Regions from separate parts of the Paenibacillus sp. VTT E-133280 genome, predicted to be linked through region 1. Evidence: predicted binding sites of a transcription regulator. Region 1 holds the regulator's gene; each other region holds the start of a gene.

Region 1 (6,488 bases):
CACTTTTTGAATGCGGCTAAGAATCAACTTCTTCTCAGCTTGAGTGATCGCCCATTTCTCCAGTTGCTTATCTAGACTTGTCTCGATCATTTCGTAAGAGTAGTCCAGTTTCTCTGCGGTTTTCTCCACCAGCAATACATCCAGGCCTTTGGCTGCTAACATTTCAGCAATACCTTGTCCCATTGTGCCACCGCCGATGACACCTATTTTTTTGAAATTCATAAAAAAGTCTCCATCCTTTCAGGTATCTATACTTTTGTATTGTACCTTGTCTGTCGCAAAAATTTATAAAGCCCGACATATAATGATATCTTAGCATGCCTGAAAAGTAAAAAAAAATAACCAGCATAAATATTTATGCTGGTAAAAGGACGCTGTCACGAAATTGACATCGAAATTGCTCTCCAGAGAGTACTTCTTCCTTCATTAAAATGTCAAGAGAGTAATCAAATACATTTCGTTGCTTTTCAAGGTGCTCATGAGTACGAACCATCAATTCATCCAATATCTTACTATTTTCCTTCATAAGCTCTTCAGTGGTAACCATTTCCAGCTTGGCGATACCCAGCGAAGTTAAACCTGACTTCATCATCGTTTCCACAATATTCAGCGCCTGATCAAAGTCACCCCGCGAACCTGTGCTTCGTCCGCCATAATACATCTCTTCAGCCGCCGCTCCACCAAGTGCAATCATAATCTGATCTTCCAAATAATCTTTGGTGTACAAATACTGCTCTTGCTGAGGATTATGCCGAACATAACCAAGGGCTTGCCCACGTGGAGTCAATGTAACCTGACTGACGCTTCCGGGACGCAGGAGCTCTGCCATAATGGCATGTCCCAATTCATGAATGGCGACCCGCTTTTTCTCTTCGTGATTGGTTTCTCGATCCGTTTTTTCACCCATCATTACCTTGTCAATTGCCATCGACAGATGCCGCTGCTCAACTTTCGTCAAGTCCTCACGCATCATATAAATCGCAGCCTCATTCATGACACTTTCAAGCTGAGCACCGGAAAAGCCATAGGCTTCTTCTGCGATTTTATCGAGACTCACTTCTTCATGAAGAGGTTTATTCTTAGCATGCAATTCCAGAATCGATTTGCGGCCCTTCTTGTCAGGCATGTCCACTTGAATATGACGATCAAACCGTCCAGGACGTAGCAATGCCGAATCCAGCATCTCTTTGCGGTTCGTTGCAGCTACCAACAGAATACGCGGTGTCTCATTATTATAAATACCATCCATTTCAGTCAGCAGCTGATTTAAGGTCTGATCATATTCACGCTGCTGCCCACCTTCACGCTTACCGCCAATTACATCAATTTCGTCTATGAAAATAATAGCGCTTTGCTTGTTCTCTTTAGCGGCACGGGTACGTGCATCCTTAAACAAATCACGAATACGGCCAGCACCGACACCCACATACATTTCCACAAATTCACTGCCTGATGCAGCTACGAATACTGAGTTTGTATAATGGGCTGCCGCTCTAGCCATAAGGGTCTTACCTGTTCCTGGAGGGCCTGTAAGCAGAATCCCTTTCAAAGGACGAATCCCAAATTTACTGATTTCCTCATGCCGGATCAAGAAATCGAGTGCTTCACGGAGCTCCTGCTTTGCATTGTCTTGCCCACCAATTTCTTCAAAAGTGAGTTTTGAAGGTCCTTCCTTCTTGCGTTTCTTTCCAGCACCGGCGTTCACCGTAAGCCCGCCACGTAAATGAGCAATGATAAGTAGTGCAGTAAGCATCCCAGCTGCTATAACTATAGGGAATATATTAATACCTAAAAAAGCCATGAAAATAAACAGTACAGGAATAAATCCGATTAAAATTTCTTTAAGGTATTTAGGCATTATTCCATACCCCCAAGGTCGCAGGTTTGCGTGGTAAAATTATAAATTTGCTTTCTTTCCCGTTGCTCAAGCTTACATACACGTTTGTGTCGTCGATTTCAGTTGTTGCTATCACATCTTTATAGTCGGTATTCTGCTCTTTCAATCTATCAAGTTCAGCAGGTATAAGAGTATATTTACGGCTCTCCATCGCTTCAGCTACAGAGAACAACGCTTTATCCCAGTAATTATCCAATAATTCACTGGAGTTTTGCTCCACATCCAGTTTAAGTTTACGTCCCTCAATCACTGATTTTCCTTCTTTGGAAACATACGATACCAGATCACGTAAATTCGTGCCCGGCTGTAATTCAAGTTTCAAAGTGACCTCATCACGGTTAATACTAATATGTGAAGTATTCACTCCTTCATAGCCTGACACTATCTTTTGGAGTGGTTCCTGTAAAGCAAACTGACGATATAAAAAGAATCCTCCGAATAATAGCGTAGCGGACAGTAGAGACGTTATCAGTACAGGTACAAGACGTAATTTCAAGAAACGTCCTCCTCTCAAAGATGACAAAACGATAAACAGGATGATCCAAAATCACAGCCGTTAATGCTCATCAGAGCCTAACGTTCTACTACTACTCTTCTAATTACAAACAGTAGTATATCACAGGTGTATATACGAAAATGATAAAAAGTGTGAATATATTTAAAATTTTATTTTTAAAATATTTCCATTTCATCAAAAATATTGATTTATTTCGACAAAAACAGGCCTTTATCTCTAATTAACAGGCCTATTTTCGTATGCGGCTTTGACGACAATATATAAAAACTACTCTTATAGTATATCACATTACGTATACTTTTAGTGTATCAATCTAATATTTTATATAAAAACAAGCGAACCATAAATAGTCCGCTTGTTTCTCCTAAAGTAATTTTGTTTAACTTAGCGGCTAGGTAAACTGTATCCTTCACCCATTCGAGCCCCATCTGAGAACCGATAAAATTGATAATAATACCGACCGCTTTGTTTATAAAAAAGCTGCCAAGCATACTCTCCGTTATACACCCCCGGTAACAACCGTTCAATGCTAATATCCGGGAGATCGGCTTTTATAAGACTACGCATTTTTTCTTCAGAGGTCCCTTTACTTAGTTCCTCGGCGAATACTGCGTCGGCGCCTTCGGCAAACTTCCCATCTACAGTAAAGCGTACCCAAACCATCAACTCGGTCCCGGATTCATTCTTCCCTGTTAAGACCCAGTAGACTGCATTTTCATCCCACACGGATTTCTGTGCTTTAGTTACCTCTGTTAGACCCGCGCTGGTTTTGGCGACATCCTTAGCGATATCTCGCTCGTTCCATTGATCTTTCATAATATAAGCATAGAACTGGATGAGTCCGAACAGAAGGAGCAGAATCAGAACTGACCCCAGGAGGATCCATTTTTTCCTTTTCTTCAAGGTACAGCTCCCTTTCTAGTAATATATCTTTTTTGATTATATAACACACCCGTGTGTTTATCCAAAGTTTCATATCTCGTTCAATGATCTAATGATCAGAAACACAAAAGGCTGTAACTTTGCAATAGCAGAAAGTCACAGCCTTTCAGTTATTTGTTATGATCTTAGACTATCGTTTAAGCAGTCCATCAAAGGCTTCTTGCGCCTTACGACGGATGGCTTCCTCATCTAGCGTTACACATTGTCCATGTTTAACAACCTGTTTACCATTCACCCATACATGCTCAACATCCTTGGCACTGGCAGAATAAACAGCGTGAGACAACAGATCTGTGTGTGGGAGCAAATGCGGCTGGTCTATATCAATAGCAATAAAGTCAGCTTTCATACCTACAGCGAGTCTACCCACATCATTTAAAAAGATAGACTTCGCGCCATACTCCGTAGCCATACGTAGAGCTTCCGGAGCCGGAACAGCCGTAGGATCACCACTTACACCTTTATGGATGAGTGCTGCAAGACGCATTTCTTCAAACATATCCAAATTATTATTACTTGCCGCTCCATCTGTACCCAGTGACACCTTCACTCCGGCCTTTAGAAGATCCGTAACTCGAGCAACTCCACTAGCCAGCTTAAGATTGCTTCCAGGGTTATGGGATACACCTACATCATGACGAGCCAGTATCTCGATCTCTTCATCATTCAAATGAACACCATGAGCGATTATAGACGGACGTGTGAACATTCCAAGCTTCTCTAAATGCGCTACTGGCCGCAGTCCGTAATCCACCACATTCTGCTCCACTTCGCGTTTCGTTTCGGACATATGGGTATGCATCGGTAAATTCAAATCATGAGCCGCCTGCACAAACTTAACAAAGAAGTCTGGTGGGCATGTATATGGGGCATGTGGCGAGATCATTGTCGTAATTCTACCTTCAGCCTTACCATGCCAGTTACGCGCAAAAGAAACCGCTTCCGCAAGCTTCTGATTTTGTACTTCTTCTGGACATAGACCGATTACGCCTCTCATTAGTACGGAACGAATACCTGATAATTCGACGACCTCCGCTACTCGGTCCATATGATCATACATATCCAGGAAGGTTGTAGTGCCACCTTTCAGCATTTCAAGTACAGACAAGGAGGTTCCCCAGTATACATCTTCTCCGGTGAACTTCTCTTCCATCGGCCACATCTTCTCCTGAAGCCACACCTGAAGCGCTAAGTCATCTCCATAACCACGAAGCAATGACATTGCGGCATGGCCATGCGTGTTTACCAGACCTGGCATAAACAACAGACGACTGCCATCAACAACTTGCACATCGTCTTCTATTAAAGGCTCTTCTTTTCCTATGTAAGTGATCAAATCATCTTCAATAGTCATATATCCACTAAGAACCGGCTCATCCGTTCCCGGAGTAAGAAAACGCCCGCCCTTGATAATCGTTTTATTGCTCTTCATTTCTGCTTTCTTCCTTTCCATCCTTCAAATAATAAGCAAGGCTTTGCAAATCTGTTGTAAAATCAGCAGCATGAACCCGGATATTCGATGGTGTTTTTAGAATCACTGGTGCAAAATTTAAAATCGCCTCAATGCCAGACTCAATGAGAATATCCGCTACATTCTGCGCTTCTGAATCAGGTACTGTAATTATCCCAATTCGAATACCTTGCTCACGAACCGTCTGACCAAGCTCCTCCATCGGTTGAACGGTAAGTGAGTTGATTTTCCGCCCTACCTTAGGCGCATAGGAATCAAATATAGCGGTAATCTTCATAGTATCTTTCAAATAAGCATTATAATTAGATAATGCATGTCCAAGGTTACCGGCACCCACTAAAGCCACATTCAGTTGTTGATCCAGCTTCAGAATATGACGGATTTTCTCAATAAGATAAGTTACGTCATACCCGATACCTTTTCTGCCGAAATCTCCAAAATAAGCTAAATCTTTGCGAATTTGAGCGGGATTCAAATCAAGTTTCTGTCCTAGCTCTTGAGAGGAAACGGTTAATATTTCACGTTTCTGTAGATCATTTAGGAAACGTAAGTACACAGGAAGTCTGCGAACAACGGCTTCTGATATTTTTTCCGATTTCATAATTTACCTCCTAATGTAAGTAATATTCTTTACTAACCTTATACTAATTCGTGTACCTCGTCTCAATGAAGAGCGGTATTCTTATACCGCCCTTCATTGTAGAGTGATTAATATGATCGATGACGTTCTTTTTAAGAAACGCCTCCGTCTTCCAACCACTCCGCTATACGAGGAACCATTTGATCCGTAAGCATATGCTCCATTTTTGGGCCAGGCAACGAATAGAGGAAATATTTCCCATAGTGAGATTCGATCACCCTGGTGTCATACACAATAACAATACCCCGATCTTGCGCTGTCCGCACCAGCCTTCCAAATCCTTGCTTAAAGCGAATAACCGCCTGAGGAACAGACAACTTCATGAACGGATTCTTTTTCTGGGCTTGTAATAACTCAGACTTCGCTTCCGCTAGGGGATGGTTTGGCGGTTGAAACGGGAGCCTCACGATGGCCAAGCATGTTAATGCTTCACCCGGAATATCAACACCCTCCCAAAAACTGCTTGTTCCTAACAGTACAGAGGCTGCACTGTCCTGAAAACGGCGGATCAGCTTGCTACGGCTGCCCCCCTCCACGCCTTGACCCAGCACCGTGATCTCTTGTGAGGCTAGAGCCTCTTTCAAAGGATCGTAAACCTGGCGTAGCATCTTGTAAGAAGTAAACAGGACAAGCATCCGCCCGCGTGTTGTAGTCGCTGCTTCTGCTAGTGATTGTACGAGTGTATCAACAAATCGGGCATCGCCCACACTGCCCTTCACACTAGGGAAATCCCGTGGAATAACTAACAGCGCCTGCTCCCGATACTTAAAAGGAGAAGGCAGGAGTGATGTCATCAGACGCCCCTCTTCCGCAGCTTCATTAAGTCCGAGATTATCAATCATAAACTGGAACGATTTATCAACAGAGAGTGTCGCCGAAGTTAGCACGATACTTTTCTTCTTGTCGAAAAACAGCTCCTTAAGCTGAGTACTGACATCAACAGGAACGGCATACAGCTGTAGCGATTTACTGCGATAATTTCCATTCGCCTCCAGCCAATATACTACATTCTCATCGTTTA
Region 2 (6,488 bases), on a different contig from region 1:
GTTCTTAATATTCTTGATTATTTGCAGTATTATCAGTGCGATATTTTATGGTACTGGGGAGAGAGTAGAGAAATACCGTGATGTTGTTTCTTCCGCTATTGCTGTCTCACAGCCGAATACGATTGTACATTTGAGCAGTGGTACCGGTCCATTTTTCAGTATGAATCTGACAAGTAAGATAGAGAAACAAGTGGGAGATGAACAAATCACTGTCGGAGATTATTCAATGAAGCTTCTATTTGGCTGGGCTAGGCTCTACAACTATTCCTGGACGAATGAGAGTAGAAGTATTGGTTATTACTTTGTATATCCTCAGGGGAAGAATAATGCGGCAAATAGTATGGATGATGGCAGTGAGTGGGAGAGATTAGAGAAGCTCCCTGAGGGGACGGTAGCGGAAGCATACTTGTCTTTTGACCAATTATTTACGACAGATGAGCTGTTGAAGAAGTTAGAGCCAAAGAATCTTCAGCCTTTGTGGTTTGCGGCAGATACAGGTCCACGAACACGACAGCCAGTAGTTAATGATCCATTAGGTTTTCCATATATGCCAATTTGGCATGCGGATGATATGAAAGTGACACAGGAATCGAGGGAGAAGCGAGGATGGTTCGGAGGGGTGACCAGCCGTTCGAGTATTTCTCCATCTGTTGAGTCATATGGGGAGGGTGAACTGCGTAATGCGAACTTCCTTAAGACGCTGCACTTGGTGCAGGAGTATAAATCCATCTCCAAAAGGGTGATTCCATTCATTGATCTGGATGACTCCATTAGATATATAGAGAAGAATGGAGTTAAGCTCTATGGAGCGGTTGTAACCGGTCCGGTGAAAGAACTGCTTAAACTGAAAGAAGAGAGATGGGTTAGCAACATGCATGTCGGGGAAGTAAGGTTATGGAATTGGCAGGATAGAGAGAACTAGCGGCGGAGTAAAGAAGTCACAGAACTTGCTTCTCGCTGAAGCAAATCGTACAATTATTTGAATATTAGATTTATGGATATATGTCATAACCAAGGTTGAGTATGATAGATTAGGAGCTGAGATCTATGAAAGTAGGAGTCGTATCTGATACACATATGTCAAGAATGGCTAAGTCTCTGCCTAAGGCACTGATTGCAGAGTTTCAACATGTGGATTTAATCTTGCATCTTGGTGATTGGGTGAGTATGGGAATCTATGATTTGCTGTCAGAACTAGCACCGGTAGAGGGGATTGCCGGAAATAATGATGGGGATGAGATCATTGCGCGTTTCGGAGAGCGCAAGATCATTACCCTTGAAGGAATCAGGATTGGCATGGTACATGGACATACGCCACATTCCCGTAAAGGAACGGATGGGAACGCACTGCTTGCTTTTGCGAATGATGAAGTGGACTGTATTCTCTTTGGTCATTCACATCAGCCCTTGCTAAGAGAGGAGAATGGTATCCTGCTATTTAATCCAGGTTCTCCTACAGATAAGCGGCGTGAGAAATTGTATTCTTTCGGAATTTTAGATATCGAAGCGGGTAAAGTTAGTGCCCGGCATGTGTTCTACGATTCAAAGGAATAAGGCTTGATTGTCCAAATCATTCGGCGTTCTCTCCATGGTGAACGGCTCGGTAACCCTTTACAATGAGGTTAAAACGGGCGAAGCCAGAAAGTGAGCGCTGATGATGAAGAATTATCGTATAGAACGAGTGGTTTGGGATGATTTAGAACGGCTTATCCCATTATTTGATGAGTATCGAGTATTTTATGGAGCAGCCTCAGATCAGGATGGTGCACGCGCCTTCTTAGCCGACAGACTAAAGCTGAATGAATCTGTGATCCTTATGGTGGTTGAGGGGGAAGGCGATGAGAAACGCGCGTGGGGCTTCACACAGCTCTATCCTTCTTTTTCATCGGTTACGATGGAGCGCCTCTGGATACTAAATGATTTGTTCGTTACTGCTGAAATCCGTGGGCAAGGGCTAGGAGCTATGCTACTGGAAAGTGCTAGAGATTATGCGGTCTCTACGAATACGAAGGGCTTATCCCTGACAACGATGACGGAGAATGTGGGGGCGCAGCGGTTATATGAAGCGCATGGCTACATTCGGGATGATGAATTTTTTACCTATAACCTTTTTTTCTAAAGCAGCTAGAGAGAAAGACGAGTAAGGGGCGTTAAAGTGGAAACAAGTCATAAGTTAGCAATCTTTTTTGACCTCGATGATACGTTGTATGATCATCTGGTACCATTTAAAGAAGCGGTAAGGGAAGTGCTCAGCCCAGATGAGAGTAGTCTGGACTTTGCGGAATTATTCTATAAAGTGAGACATCATAGCGATGTGTTGTGGCCGATGTATTTGCGCGGTGAGATTCCGCTTGAAGAGACGAGGGTGCGCCGGTTGGAGCTTGCTTTTGCCGAGTATGGTTTGCAGATTGATCGTGATCAAGCCACAGCGGTTCAAGCGGCATATATTGGACGTCAATATACGATTCAGATGATTGATGGCGTGCGTGAGCATCTTGAACGATTTATTGCGGACGGTCATAAGGTAGGCATTATTACGAATGGACCAAAGGATCATCAGATGAGTAAGATTCGTGGGCTAGGCTTAGATCAGATTATTCCCGAGGACATGATCTTTATTTCTGATGCTGTAGGTCTTGCTAAACCGGACCCGGAAATATTCATACACGTAAACCAAAAAACTGGTACTTTGGCGGACAATTCGCTTTATATAGGGGATACTTGGGCTAACGATGTAGTTGGAGCACTTGCGGCTGGATGGAAGGTTTGTTGGTTCAATCCGAGAGGAAGACAACCAGCTACGGATCATAAGCCTAGTTATATTTTTACTAATTATAAGGAATTTGGGGAGCTTCCTTTGGTGTGAGAGAACAAGTACTCCAAAGATATTAGAAAGCCATGCGAGAGAAATCTGCGCATGGCTTTCATTATTTTATAACTAATTTCCGGGGAGTTGGATGCCGCGCCACCTGCTTACGTCGCATTGACCCTGTTCGTGATTACCCACAGCAACCACGGTACCGTCCGATTTAAGACCGATGGTATGAGTGCAACCTGCCGCTACGGCCACCATATCGCGCCAGTCACTTATATTGCATTCGCCGTACTTATTCCAACCCACAGCAACCACGGTACCATCTGATTTAAGACCGATGGTATGATGACTGCCTGCCGCTATAGCCACAATACCATGCCAGCCGTTTACATTGCATTGGCCTTCATGATTTCGACCCGCAGCAATCAACGTACCGTCCGATTTAAGACCGACTGTATGAAGGTAACCCGCCGCTATAGCCATTATGTCATGCCAATCATTTACATTGCGTTGGCCATACCGATTATTACCCACAATTGTCACCGTGCTGTCCGATTTAAGACCGACTGTATGCCAATCACCAGCCGCAACTGCTACTATATCACGCCAGTCACTTACATTGCATTGGCCTTCATTATTTCGACCTATTGCAACCACGGTACCATCCGATTTAAGCCCGACGGTACGACGCCAACCCGCGGCAACCCTCACAATATTAGTCCAGTCGCTTACATCGCATTGGCCATATTTATTCCAACCCACAGCTGCCACCGTACCATCTGATTTAAGCCCGACGGTATGAGCATTACCGGTATGAGCATTACCCGCAGCAACCGCTATCATATCGCACCAGCTGCTTACATCGCATTGGCCATATTTATTATCACCCACAGCCGTCACCGTGCCGTCCGAATTAAGCAGGGCGGTATGACGATAACCCGCTGCTATGGAGGGTAGGGTTTTCACAAGGTTCATAAATTTCGCTCCTTAGTTGATGGTAGATGTGTACCATTGTAGGACAAATCCCCATTAAAACACAGTTCTTTCTTCTTCAAATCTTACGTGTGTCTATTAAAAAAGCTTGCTCCCTAGAAGCCAACTCGGCTCTAAGGGACAAGCTTTTTTCGTTTACTCTGCGAAGCTGTATGTTGGATCTGTAAGGTTCATTCTTTCTTTTATGCCTTTAGTAGCATAGATCTTGTTGTCGTCGGTAATAAAGAAAGCTTCAACACCTTCAGGTAAAGCTTCAAGATATTTCATACCCTCTTCAATTCCCATCAAGAATACCCCAGTAGATAAGGCATCTGCATCTGTTGCATTCGGGCTCATAATGGTAAGGCTTTTGAGACCGTTCTGTGAAGGATATCCTGTGCGTGGATCAAGGATATGATGGTAACGAACATTGTCCTGCATAAAATACCGTTCGTAAACACCAGAAGCATCGATGACCTCATCTGAGATTTTAATGGTTCCTAGCTGAGTACCACGGCTTTGATCTGGATCCTGCAATCCGATATTCCATTCCGTTCCGTTTGGCTTTTTACCGAGGGCAATAATACTGCTGCCTCCGAGGTTAATCATAGCGCTATTAAGACCTTGCTCTTTCAAATAATCAGCGATACGGTCTGCAGCATAACCTTTACCAATGCCGCCTAGATCTAACACCATATTTTCCTTCATTAGCTTTACAGTTTTCGCAGCTTCATCAATTTCAACGTCCTTGTAATTGGTTAGACTCTTGGCTTTATCAATATCTGCTTGGGGAGGAACTTTATCTCCGCCACTACCGATATTCCAAAGATCGATTAGCGGACCGATTGTAGGATCAAACAGCCCGTCCATTTCCTTTGCGTATTGTATGGATTGTTTAATTACATCCAGGGTTTCGTCAGAAACAACAACCGCTTCTTTTCCTGCTGCCTGATTGATTGCGTATGTCTCTCCACCTTCTTTGGTGCGGCTAAGCTCCATATCCATTCGCTCCAGCATGTGCTGGATATCGTCCATATTTTTCTGTTCTACAGTAGCACCAAACACTTTGATATTCACAACAGTGTCATAAATATAAAAGGTCTGAGAAAGAGATTTTTCCTCACCTTTTCCGGATGTTGTTGCGCTACCCGTAGTTCCCGCTGTCTTATCGTCCTTATCTTTAGTAATTAGCCAAGCGCCGACAGCTATGACGACGATGACGATTACAACGAGGATCAGCGTCGTTTTTTTGTTCTTGAACATATTCCACCATCCATAAAGTTAGTTTCTAAAACAAATCACATTATTTATATCATACCCCAGATAACAAGTTGATGGAAATCAAATTCATGACATATTAAGGGATAAGTCGGTCAGCATAACAAAAAAAGCCCCGTATCCTGATTCGGAGCAGCGCTGTAGATTTAGAATAAAACGATGCTATTTAATCAAGCATATATTCACTGTATTTGTTCTTGCGAGGGTTTAATACGAAGAGGATACCTTTGGCATATCCGCTAACGGCTTTGAAATTCCGTTTTAGGGTTGCTTTAACCGTCAGACAAGACAATGTCCAGATCAAGGCAGCATAATTCATTAATGGAGCTTTTCGCAAGTTGAGTAGATAGTAGTGATTAATGGCTGTAGCTTGTGCTACAACGCCCGCTTTATCGCGAGAGCCTGGCGACTCATGATGGATGATTTTCATGGCGGGATTAATCACAAGCTTGCCATAGCGGCTGGCTAAATGGGATAGATAAATATCCTCGGCTATGGAATAGCTTGTCATCCATGGATAGGGCTTAATATCACGCAGTGCCGAGCGCCGAAAGGACATATTGCAGCCGTGAAAAAAATCAGTTTCAAATACCTGCTTCTTCTCTCCCCAAAGGAATTGCGAGCCTGCAAACATACTTGCCGACAATCTGCCTGGTGACCCGGACATTTGTCCGGTTAGCATACCGAATAGCCTGCTTGGCATGCTGCTATGTATACCTTTGGCTACACCACCTACACCAACAATAGAGTCGTCGGCTGTATAAGTATCTAACAATCGTCGAATATATAAGGGGTCATTTAATTCTGCATCGTCATCTAAATGGAGCACGATTTCTGCATGGATCAGCCCTAGCGCTTCGTAACGGGAAAGCCAGAGACCAGGCTTAGTTTTGCGATGATAATGGAGTTCAGCCTGTGGTAATCCTTGTAGTATTTCAGAATAATAAGTTAATCTGTCTTTAGGGATCTCACCGTCGTCCATAATCCATAGCTCGATAGAGATATCTTTAAGATTTGTCTGCTTGCCAATGGACTCTATGCACACCGTAAGGTCATTGATTCGGTTGCGAGTAGGAATCACTATAGATAGATCATGCATATCTTAATCTCCCTTCAGGATTTCTTTTGTCCGCTCATCTGAATGCAGTTATCCGGCAAAATGTGGTTACCTTGATTCTATCGTTCCTGAAGAAGAGCGTATATACCACTTTCGTATACTTTTAGTGCAGCTCAGGTCTAAATGAAATTATTTTAATAAAAGTTAAGTTTGTGTTTTTCGGTTTTTAACTATATAATAGTAAGCGACGAATATTTAGTTATCAATCTTATTCAGCAGTTACAAATGAACAATAATATTAGGAGGTTTTTTTCATGAGAATAGATATTTGGTCCGATTATGCGTGTCCATTTTGTTATATTGGTA
Region 3 (6,488 bases), on a different contig from region 1:
GTGATCCCCAAAAGATGTGGTTGTTCCAAATTTCACAATCAACATTTCATATGTGGGACCGTTGTTTATATAAACATTCTAGTTTATTTTCTATAAAAACACTGTGACAAATATCACCTTTCGAGTGATATTTGTCACCTTTATCTAAGTCCACAACTATCCTATTCTCTATTTAACCATTTATTAATTATCAAATCTTCCGTAGAACGCATTACGGTATACATCAGCAAGCTCAGATACCAGTGGCAGCTTAGGATTGGCAGTTGTACATTGATCTTCAAACGCACGGTCAGCCAAGTAATCTACGCGGGATTCGAAGTCCTTAGGATCAAAGCCCAGTTGCTGGAACGATTCTTCGATGCCCAATTTTTTATTCATATCGCAAATAGCATTGATCAGGCTAGTTACACCTTCTTCAGTTGTGCGGGCTGGCAATCCCAGAATACGGGCAATTTCAGCATAACGCTCATCAGCTACGAAGTGCGAATATTTAGGGAACGAAGCGAACTTCGTAGGTTTTTTAGCATTGTAGCGGATAACGTGTGGCATAAGGATCGCGTTAGTCCGACCATGAGCAGTGTGGTACTGTCCGCCCCATTTATGCGCCAAACTGTGGTTAATACCCAAGAATGCATTGGCAAAGGCCATACCAGCAAGTGTGGATGCGTTATGCATTTTTTCACGTGCTACTCTGTCACCTTCCAGCGCCGATTTTTCAAGGTATTGGAATACCAGTTGGATGGCTTTAATAGCTAGACCATCAGTATAGTCACTCGCCATAACAGATACATAAGCTTCGATAGCATGTGTTAATACGTCCATACCTGTATCAGCAACTGCAGTTTTTGGCAAGCTGTATACGAACTCAGGATCAATGATAGCTACATCTGGAGTTAACTCGTAGTCAGCCAATGGATATTTAGTGTGCTGTTCAGTTGTTTTATCGGTAATAACTGCGAAAGATGTTACTTCCGAACCTGTACCCGAAGTAGTTGGAATCGCTACAAACTTAGCTTTGTTACCAAGTTTAGGGAATTTGTATACCCGTTTACGGATATCCATGAATTTTTGTTTCAGACCATTAAAGTCTGCATCTGGATGTTCATAGAATAACCACATTCCTTTTGCAGCATCCATTGGGGAACCGCCGCCAAGTGCGATGATGCAGTCCGGTTGGAATCTGTTCATCATTGCAGTACCTTTTTCAACTGTAGTTGTCGATGGATCTGGTTCAACTTCAGAGAACACTTCGATAGCTACAGGAGTTTGCCGTTGACGCAGGTAATGTTCAACTCTTTCAACATATCCAAGCTTAACCATCATTGGGTCTGTGATAATTGCGACACGTGTGATATCAGGCATTTTGGTCAGGTACTGAGTAGCGCCTTTTTCGAAATAGATCTTGTCAGGTACTTTAAACCATTGCATATTCACGGTACGACGATTCACCCTTTTCACGTTGATCAAATTGATTGCTGTAACGTTTTGCGACACGGAGTTACGACCATAAGATCCGCAGCCCAGAGTCAATGAAGGGATATTAGTGTTATAGATATCGCCGATCGCACCATGTGTGGAAGGCGAGTTAACGAGAATACGTCCTGTTTGCAGACGGTTAGAGAACTTCATGATTACTTCTTCATTGTTGGAGTGGATAGCCGAGCTGTGGCCCATACCGCCAAATTCAACAATTTGAGCTGCGCGTTCGATACCTTGATCTGCATTCTTAACTTTGTAGCAAGCAAGAACCGGGCTTAATTTTTCAGCGGACAGTGGATATTTAGTGCCTACTCCTTCAAGTTCTGCTACCAGAATCTTTGTGCCGGCAGGGACTTGAATGCCACACATTTCAGCAATTTTCACTGCGGATTGACCTACGATTGCTGGGTTAACCGCACATTTATCTACGTTCATTGCTCCACTAGTCAGTTTGGCAGCTTCTTCTTTATTCACAAAGTAGCAGCCATTAGCAATCATTTTTTTCTTCACTTGATCGAAGATTGGTTCTTCGATAATAACAGCTTGCTCGGAAGCACAGATCATACCATTATCAAATGTCTTAGAAAGAATGATGTCCGTTACGGCTTGATCAATATCCGCGCTCTTTTCAATGAAAGCAGGTACGTTACCAGGGCCTACGCCAAGTGCTGGTTTACCACAGCTGTAAGCTGCTTTTACCATTGCAGAACCACCAGTTGCCAAGATAAGAGCAACGTCTGGGTTGTTCATCAATGCGTTTGTCTTGTCCATTGTTGGCATTTCAATCCATTGGATACAGTTCTCAGGAGCGCCAGCTTTCACGGCAGCATCATGAAGAATTTTGGCTGCGGCTGCACTACACTCTTGCGCAGAAGGGTGGAAACCGAATATAATAGGGTTCCGTGTCTTAATCGAAATCAACGCTTTAAACATCGTGGTGGATGTAGGGTTGGTTACCGGTGTGATACCCATAACAATTCCGACGGGTTCAGCAATTTTTTGGAAGCTATCATAAGCGTTGTCTTCAATAACGCCTACTGTTTTATCGTATTTAATTCCGTGCCAGATATATTCAGTTGAGAAGATGTTCTTCGTAATTTTGTCTTCGTATACGCCGCGTCCAGTTTCTTCTACGGCCAATTTTGCGAGGTACATATGTTTGTCGAGTCCAGCCAACGCCATTGCATGAACGATTGTGTCAACTTGCTCTTGGTCTAGCGCCATGAACGCCTCATGCGCTTTTTTTGCTTTATCCACTAAATTCTGAATATACTCTTCAGCGGTAACTTGTTTAACTTGGGCGGCGACTTCGTTCTTAACTGCCATCTCCCTCGTCCTCCTGTCAATTTTTAGTTGTTTTTCTCTACACATTTATCTTATCACATGATTTCTACCTTGTATAGTGAAATCTTTCACAAAGTATAAAGTTTTTTTGATTTGTTTTCAAAGCGCTTTCATTCGATCATATTATAGTCTTTTTACCATATTTTATGTTATAAAACCCTTTAAATCTTAGATTTATACTTTAATAAGCAAAATTTTAGCTCCTTTTTATTCCATATATCTAAAATCAGTACTCAAAAATGAATTCTCTTCATCACAGTCCCTTACGATTTTCCTTCACCGAAATAATTTCCAATTGATTATCACTATTTCTGAAGATTTATAAATTTATAAATCTTCAGAACAAAAAAACCGACCCCAAAGGGGCCGGTTTTTGCATTAGACTATTCCGCTTTAATCGTATCAAAGAATTTCTCTTGCACTGTTTTAGCTGCTGCTTCTAGCTGGCTCTTGGAATCCGTTCCTTTTTTGGAGAACAGCTCTTGAATAACATTGGACATAGTTGCGTAATAGTCCTGTGTGTTGTATTGAGCTTCAGGTTTACCATCCAAAAGTCCCATAATATCAGGGCTATATTGGTATACATTTGTGTACTTGTCATAAACCGCTTTGGTCTTCTTACCAAACTCAGAATCTGCTGAGTAATAATCTAAGAGTGGCGGGATAAAGTATTTGCCATCAGCTGTACGTTGTTGAAGAACTGCATCCAGGGCTTCCAAACCTTTATCAGAGAAGTAATCAAATGTGATATAACGGAATGCCATTTCTTGCTCATCTGGTGTTGCATTCGGATTAATAACGAGGTAATCACCACCAAGTACCCCGGTGTGCTTACCGCCTTTTTCCATAGCAGGCATTGGATATGTGAGCACATCCTCAGGTTTCAGTCCGCCTTGATTCAGTGCTTGCTCGATTACGCCATCGGATCCAGCCATTACCATAGCTGTACGACTTTGTTGGAATGCGCCTACAGCATCGCCCCAGCCAAGTGCCCAGTCCTGAGGAATCGCGTTAGCTTCCCATCTAAGTTTTTTGTAGAAATCCAGTGCTTTAACACCAGCGTCGGAATTAAATGTAGCTACAACCTTGCCGCCTTCAACCTTTTGAATTTCACCGCCAGCTTCGAACAGGAAGTTGGTCCAGTTCCAGCCTGCTTCGTTACCTTTACCCATTGGAGCAATACCGGAAATGCCTTTTTTGACATCAGCTACGCCTTTAGCCGTATTCAGCATATCATCCCAAGTCCAATCCATTGGTGGGACTGCAACGCCTTTTTCATCCAGCATTTTTTTGTTGATCATAGTAGTTGTTACATAACCTTTTTGAGTTACGCCGAAAACTTTACCATCAATGATGAATTGATTTTGCAGTACTGGGTTAATTTGATCCTTAAATTCATATTTGTTCCAAAGATCCGTAATGTCAGCAACCCAGCCCTTTTCCACCAGGAATTTAGCTTCTGTAGCGTAGGTGTTAAAGAAGGTTGGTGCTTCATTCGCAGCCATTTTAATTCCGATTTCACTTACATTGTACTGCCAGTCATCTTTAACAATTTCAACATTAGGATATTCAGCTTGGAAACGCTTAATCTTGTCATCTTCTTGCGCTCTCACTTCAGTCAAGTCAGGTGTTGGATAGTGGATCTTGATCGTCACTTTTCTTTGAGTAATGTCCTCCACTGGCGCATCCGTAGCAGTTGCTGTATTATCCGTTACCGCATTTGTTGGCGCAGTAGATGCTTCCCCGCCTTTGTTCCCCGCTGTGTTTCCGTTATTGTTGCCGCTGCAAGCAGATAGCAACGATCCGGCTACAAGTACGCTTAGTAGAACGCTAGAGTACTTACGCATTGAAACTCCCCTTTTCAATTCATAATTATCTTACCTATCGATCATAAATTAGAAACCGTTTACAAACGAGGTGCATTTTTATTCCTTTCATGTGCATGTTTACGATCCATGGGTAAATTCGTCGATAATTGCTTATCCTTTCACGGCCGACAAAGCAACCCCACGCATAATGAATTTCTGGAAAATCAAGAAGACAAGGATTGGAGGCAAGGATACTATAAACAGGATTGCAAACTTAATATTAGTATTGAGTGCCTTCACATTAATAACGTATTTATAAATGGCTGTCGCAAGCGTATATTTCTCTTCACTGTGCATAACCAAAGATGGCCAGAACCAGTCGTTCCATGCAGTAGAAAAGATAAAGATTGCTAATGTAGCAAAAATCGGAACGGATAGTGGCACGGCAATGGAGAAAAAGCTTCTCGGCTCAGAGGCCCCATCAATTCGTGCTGCTTCAAAGATTTCTGGATGAATCCCGTCAAAAAAGTTCTTTAACAATAGAAAGTAGAAAGTGTTCGCTCCCGCTGGCAACCAAAAGGCCGCGTACTGATTTAGCAATCCAAGCTCCTTCAGATTGACAAAGTTCGGAATCATGTAACTGGTCGCCGGAATAAATAATGTCATCAGAAAGAAGAAATAAATCGCTCTTTTGTAAGGAACATTCATACGAGAAATACTAAAAGCTGACATTCCCAATACGACAAGCGTCACGACCATATTCCCTAAAAAGATATAAATGGTGTTTCTAAGGAACATGGGTAGATCAATGTAATTCATCGCGTCTTTAAGATTACTGAAGTGCCATTCCTGAGGGAAAAAATGCGGCGGGAATGAATTCACTTCTTGATTCGACTTCAACCCGTTGAATAACGTCATACAAATCGGGTACAGCATGCTAAAAACCATAACCAAAATGACTACGCACATCAAACCATAAACGATCTTATTACTTGTTTTTTTCAAATCGTGTTCTGAAAGAATTCCTCTATCTGCGCTCTTCATCTTAGTAGTCCTCCTTGTTAAGCTTGAACTGTAAAATGCCCAAACCACCCAGGACAATGAACATTAACATGCCAAGCGCAGTAGCTGTTCCATAATCGAGTCTTGTAAAAGCATATTTTACGATCAACAGCGCATAGGTAAGCGTAGTGTTATTCGGCCCACCATCAAGCAGTGCCATCTGTGACTGATACCCTTGTGAAGTACCAATAACTTGTAGTATTAGCATCAAAAAGATTAAATTACGGAGTGAAGGCAAGGTGATGTACTTTATACGTGCCCACACACCAGCTCCATCAATTTCAGCGGCTTCATACCAATCTCTTGGAATACTAAGTACAGCAGCCAAGTATATTAGCATCCCTGATCCGAACTGCTGCCATGTCTCCATAAACACAAGAGAAATCATCGACCATCTTGTATCTGTTAAAAAGGCAACCTGGTCCACACCCAACGTGCCTAGTAATGCATTCATTGGGCCGACCGGATCATAAAGCCATCTCCATAGTCCATAGAGAACCACACCAGGCATTACGAAAGGAAGGTAAGCCGCTACACGTACAAAGCCCCCAAACTTTCTCAGCTCTGAGATCATGATGGCAAAAGCAATCGGAACCCAGAATCCAATAATAAGACATAGGAACATATAATACCCAGTGTTCTTTAATGCGGTCAGGACATCTGGATCACTAAGTGCTCTACTGTAGTTCTCAAAGCCTACGAAGCTGTTTCCTTTAACAAAATCAACATGGTAGAAGCTGTACAGTAAGCCTTTAAAAATTGGAACCCATAAGAACATTATAAAAATAATAATGG

What was found. Region 1 encodes Rex, which represses fermentation and respiration genes when NADH is low (regulators of the CRP and FNR family bind a similar motif). Its sites were predicted from a motif close to TTGTGAAATATTTCACAA; they were not measured.
Region 2: the regulator Rex is predicted to act here: its motif matches at 5,074-5,091, upstream of CA600_RS09205 (FAD:protein FMN transferase).
Region 3: the regulator Rex is predicted to act here: its motif matches at 2,880-2,897, upstream of adhE (bifunctional acetaldehyde-CoA/alcohol dehydrogenase).

Annotation. Positions count from the first base shown of each region.
Region 1 covers NZ_NFUX01000052.1:6,686-13,173, reverse strand. The annotation lists gene CA600_RS20835 (3-hydroxyacyl-CoA dehydrogenase family protein) at 1-222, opposite strand, end outside; gene CA600_RS20830 (AAA family ATPase) at 356-1,858, opposite strand; gene CA600_RS20825 (hypothetical protein) at 1,851-2,393, opposite strand; gene CA600_RS20820 (cell wall elongation regulator TseB-like domain-containing protein) at 2,799-3,317, opposite strand; gene CA600_RS20815 (amidohydrolase) at 3,487-4,788, opposite strand; gene CA600_RS20810 (redox-sensing transcriptional repressor Rex) at 4,775-5,428, opposite strand; gene dinG (ATP-dependent DNA helicase DinG) at 5,560-6,488, opposite strand, start outside.
Region 2 covers NZ_NFUX01000015.1:15,647-22,134, forward strand. The annotation lists gene CA600_RS09180 (anti-sigma factor) at 1-922, shown strand, start outside; gene CA600_RS09185 (metallophosphoesterase family protein) at 1,048-1,554, shown strand; gene CA600_RS09190 (GNAT family N-acetyltransferase) at 1,655-2,119, shown strand; gene CA600_RS09195 (HAD family hydrolase) at 2,156-2,866, shown strand; gene CA600_RS09200 (RCC1 domain-containing protein) at 2,939-3,790, opposite strand; gene CA600_RS09205 (FAD:protein FMN transferase) at 3,944-5,050, opposite strand; gene CA600_RS09210 (glycosyltransferase family 2 protein) at 5,232-6,164, opposite strand; gene CA600_RS09215 (DsbA family oxidoreductase) at 6,437-6,488, shown strand, end outside.
Region 3 covers NZ_NFUX01000071.1:9,962-16,449, forward strand. The annotation lists gene adhE (bifunctional acetaldehyde-CoA/alcohol dehydrogenase) at 184-2,805, opposite strand; gene CA600_RS24855 (ABC transporter substrate-binding protein) at 3,207-4,670, opposite strand; gene CA600_RS24860 (carbohydrate ABC transporter permease) at 4,803-5,675, opposite strand; gene CA600_RS24865 (carbohydrate ABC transporter permease) at 5,677-6,488, opposite strand, start outside.